2 regions of the Streptomyces sp. NPDC059787 genome follow, and region 1 is predicted to be linked to the other one. Evidence: predicted binding sites of a transcription regulator. Region 1 holds the regulator's gene; the other holds the start of a gene.
The links. The regulator HrcA, encoded in region 1, represses chaperone genes, less so after heat shock. The targets are predictions, from matches to a motif close to TTNGCACTCNGNNNNNCNGAGTGCNAA.

Region 1 (2,201 bases):
TCGACACCGGCCGGGATCTTCACCGTGAGGGTGCGCCGGGAACGGATCCGGCCGTCGCCCGCGCACTCCGGGCACGGGGTGGGGACGACCGTGCCGAAGCCCTGGCACTGCGGGCAGGGGCGGGACGTCATGACCTGGCCCAGGAAGGACCGCGTGACCTGCGAGACCTCACCGCGACCGCGGCACATGTCACAGGTCTGGGCCGTGGTGCCCGGAGCCGCGCCCTCGCCGCTGCACGTCGTGCAGACGACGGCCGTGTCGACCTGGATGTCCTTGGTCGTGCCGAACGCGGCCTCGTCGAGCTCGACATCGATGCGGATCATCGCGTCCTGGCCCCGGCGGGTGCGCGAGCGCGGCCCGCGCTGCGACGCCGTACCGAAGAACGCGTCCATGATGTCGGAGAAGTTGCCGAAGCCACCGGCCCCGAAGCCGCCCGCGCCACCGCCGCCGGCCTGCGAGAGGGGGTCGCCGCCGAGGTCGTAGACCTGCTTCTTCTGCGGGTCCGACAACACCTCGTAGGCGGCGTTGATCTCCTTGAACCGCTCCTGCGTCTTGGGATCAGGATTGACGTCCGGATGCAGCTCGCGGGCGAGCCGCCGGAAGGCCTTCTTGATCTCCTCCTGCGACGCGTCGCGGCGCACGCCGAGTACGGCGTAGTAGTCCGTGGCCACTACGACTCCGCCAGGATCTGTCCGACGTACCGTGCCACTGCGCGTACCGCTCCCATCGTTCCCGGGTAGTCCATGCGGGTCGGTCCGACCACGCCGAGCTTGGCTACAGCCTCGCCGCCCGAACCGTAGCCCACCGACACGACGGACGTGGAGTTGAGTCCCTCATGGGCGTTCTCATGACCGATACGGACGGTCACGCCCGGATCCTTCGCCTCACCGAGCAGCTTGAGGAGCACGACCTGCTCCTCCAGCGCCTCCAGGACGGGCCGGATCACGAGAGGGAAGTCATGTCCGAAGCGGGTGAGATTGGCGGTGCCGCCGATCATCAGCCGCTCCTCGTTCTCCTCGACGAGCGTCTCCAGGAGGGTGGAGAGCACCGTCGAGACCGTACTGCGGTCGTCCGCCTCGAAGGCCTCGGGGAGGTCCTCGACCAGGCTCGGCACATCGCTGAACCGGCGGCCGGCGACCCGGCTGTTGAGCCGCGCCCGCAGATCCGCGAGCGACGACTCGCCGAACGGCGCCGGGCAGTCGACCATGCGCTGCTCGACCCGCCCGGTGTCCGTGATCAGCACCAGCATCAGCCGCGCGGGGGCGAGCGCCAGCAGTTCCACGTGCCGCACCGTGGAGCGGGTCAGCGACGGGTACTGCACGACGGCGACCTGCCGGGTGAGCTGCGCGAGCAGCCGTACGGTCCTGGCCACCACGTCGTCGAGGTCGACGGCGCCCTCGAGGAAGTTCTGGATGGCCCGCCGCTCGGGCGGGCTCATGGGCTTGACGCCGGCCAGCTTGTCGACGAACAGCCGGTAGCCCTTGTCGGTGGGGATGCGCCCGGCGCTGGTGTGCGGCTGGGCGATGAAGCCCTCGTCCTCCAGGGCCGCCATGTCGTTGCGCACGGTGGCCGGGGAGACGCCGAGGTTGTGCCGCTCGGTGAGGGCCTTGGAGCCGACGGGCTCCTCGGTGCCCACGTAGTCCTGGACGATGGCGCGCAGCACCTGGAGCCTGCGTTCACTGAGCATCGCGCACACCTCCAGAAGCCTTCCGCGCGGTACCTTCCCTGTTCGCCTGGCACTCTTCGCACGCGAGTGCCAGACTTCCCCGCCCAGTGTACGGCCGGGGGGTACGCACCGGGCAAGGCCGGTCCCCGCACCGTCGCGCCGGACGGCGTCGTCCCCGATAGCGTCCCGTCATGACCGTGACTTGGGAAGAGTCGGGATGGGAGCAAGTGGCCACCGGGGTGGGGCGGTGCCGGCTGCCGGGGTGGGACTGCACGGCGGGGCTCGTCGTGGGCGCGGAGGGCGTACTGCTCGTCGACGCGGGTTCCGGGCTGGGCGAGGGCGCGCGGTTGCGGGCCGAGGCGCAGGCGCTCACCGGTCGCCGTGTGACGCATCTCGCGCTCACCCACCCCCACTTCGACCACATTCTCGGGGCTGCGGTGTTCGCGGGCGCGGAGGTGTTCGGCGCGGTGGGCATGGACACGGTGCTGACGGGGCGCGGGCGTGAGGAGCTGCGCGCGGACGCGGTGCGGTGGGG
Region 2 (2,201 bases), on a different contig from region 1:
TCATTCCGGCGGTGGCCGGCGGCTGATCATTACCTTCGGTAATGACGGTTACCGAGCGTTTGGGACTTTGCCCCCTCCGTGAGAGAAGCGGAGGGGGCAATTCCATGGGATTGAGCGCGATAGAGTTGGGGAACGCGCTCCCGATCCACTGATCGGAAACACTGAATTCCTGCCGCGGGCCCGACTGGATGTAGCCAAAGTGTGGGCACCTTTCGCGGCATTTGTGACCTTCGCGTGGCCCGACTTGCCCTGGATTAAGGCGAATTCTCGCCACATTCCGGACCGGCGTCGTCCAGATTTCTCGTCCGATTGACCTGTTGCAGACGGCAGTTGGACAGATACATTCAGCCGCGGTCGACGCGTTCCGGCGCACGCCCCCAACCGTTGGGGGGTGAGGTCTGACCCGGATCCGCGAAGTGTGGATCTGTGCAAGGGCCAGTAATAGGGGAGTTAGGCATGGCTCAGGGCACCGTCAAGTGGTTCAACGCGGAGAAGGGGTACGGCTTCATCGCGGTCGACGGTGGTGCGGATGTTTTCGTCCACTACAGCGCGATCCAGATGGACGGCTACCGCACCCTCGAAGAAGGCCAGCGGGTCGAGTTCGAGATCTCGCAGGGTCAGAAGGGCCCGCAGGCCGACATGGTTCGTCTCAGCGCCTGAACGCGCTGCCAGCCGCAAGCATCTTCTGCCGGCGAAGGGCCCGCACCTCCCGGGGTGCGGGCCCTTCGCCGTGCCCGCGCGCGGCCGAGAGGTGTTCGCGTACGGCCGAGCGCCCCCGTGTACTCCTCATGGGCGCTTGCACTCGCATGGGTCGAGTGCTAATCATTGGCGTTAGCACTCTGAAGGTGAGAGTGACAACGAAGGACCGGGTCGGTGAGGCCCGCGGGCCGTGTGGGGCAAGGAACCACGGGGTCGGCGAGCCGTCCGTCGCGGGCGCGGGCGCGGTCCGAAGGAATCACCCCCAGTCCTGGAGGGACCACTTCACATGGCCAAGATCATCGCGTTCGACGAGGAGGCGCGGCGCGGCCTCGAGCGCGGCATGAACCAGCTCGCGGACGCCGTCAAGGTGACGCTCGGCCCCAAGGGCCGCAACGTCGTCCTCGAGAAGAAGTGGGGCGCCCCCACGATCACCAACGATGGTGTGTCCATCGCCAAGGAGATCGAGCTCGAGGACCCGTACGAGAAGATCGGCGCCGAGCTGGTCAAGGAAGTCGCCAAGAAGACGGACGACGTCGCCGGTGACGGTACGACCACCGCGACCGTCCTCGCCCAGGCCCTGGTGCGCGAGGGTCTGCGCAACGTGGCCGCCGGCGCCAACCCGATGGCTCTGAAGCGCGGCATCGAGAAGGCCGTCGAGGCCGTCTCCGGTGCCCTGCTCGAGCAGGCGAAGGATGTCGAGACCAAGGAGCAGATCGCCTCCACGGCCTCCATCTCCGCCGCCGACACCCAGATCGGCGAGCTCATCGCCGAGGCCATGGACAAGGTCGGCAAGGAAGGCGTCATCACCGTCGAGGAGTCCCAGACCTTCGGTCTGGAGCTGGAGCTCACCGAGGGTATGCGCTTCGACAAGGGCTACATCTCGGCGTACTTCGCCACCGACATGGAGCGTATGGAGGCCGTCCTCGACGACCCGTACATCCTGATCGCGAACTCCAAGGTCTCCAACGTCAAGGACCTGCTCCCGCTCCTGGAGAAGGTCATGCAGTCGGGCAAGCCGCTGCTGATCATCGCCGAGGACGTCGAGGGCGAGGCCCTGTCGACCCTGGTCGTCAACAAGATCCGCGGCACCTTCAAGTCCGTCGCCGTCAAGGCCCCGGGCTTCGGTGACCGCCGCAAGGCCATGCTCGGCGACATCGCCATCCTCACGGGCGGCGAGGTCATCTCCGAGGAGGTCGGCCTCAAGCTGGAGAACGCGACGCTCGACCTGCTGGGCAAGGCCCGCAAGGTCGTCATCACCAAGGACGAGACCACCATCGTCGACGGTGCCGGCTCGGCCGACCAGGTCCAGGGCCGCGTGAACCAGATCCGCGCCGAGATCGAGAACAGCGACTCGGACTACGACCGCGAGAAGCTGCAGGAGCGCCTGGCGAAGCTCGCCGGCGGTGTCGCGGTCATCAAGGCCGGTGCCGCCACCGAGGTGGAGCTCAAGGAGCGCAAGCACCGCATCGAGGACGCCGTGCGCAACGCCAAGGCGGCCGTCG

Region 2: the regulator HrcA is predicted to act here: its motif matches at 796-822, upstream of groL (chaperonin GroEL).

Annotation. Positions count from the first base shown of each region.
Region 1 covers NZ_JBHWHX010000007.1:239,863-242,063, forward strand. Annotated here, with positions in the region: gene dnaJ (molecular chaperone DnaJ) at 1-671, opposite strand, end outside; gene hrcA (heat-inducible transcriptional repressor HrcA) at 671-1,687, opposite strand; gene ACFV5H_RS09615 (MBL fold metallo-hydrolase) at 1,858-2,201, shown strand, end outside.
Region 2 covers NZ_JBHWHX010000031.1:5,340-7,540, forward strand. Annotated here, with positions in the region: gene ACFV5H_RS25870 (ubiquitin-like small modifier protein 1) at 1-26, shown strand, start outside; gene ACFV5H_RS25875 (cold-shock protein) at 457-660, shown strand; gene groL (chaperonin GroEL) at 986-2,201, shown strand, end outside.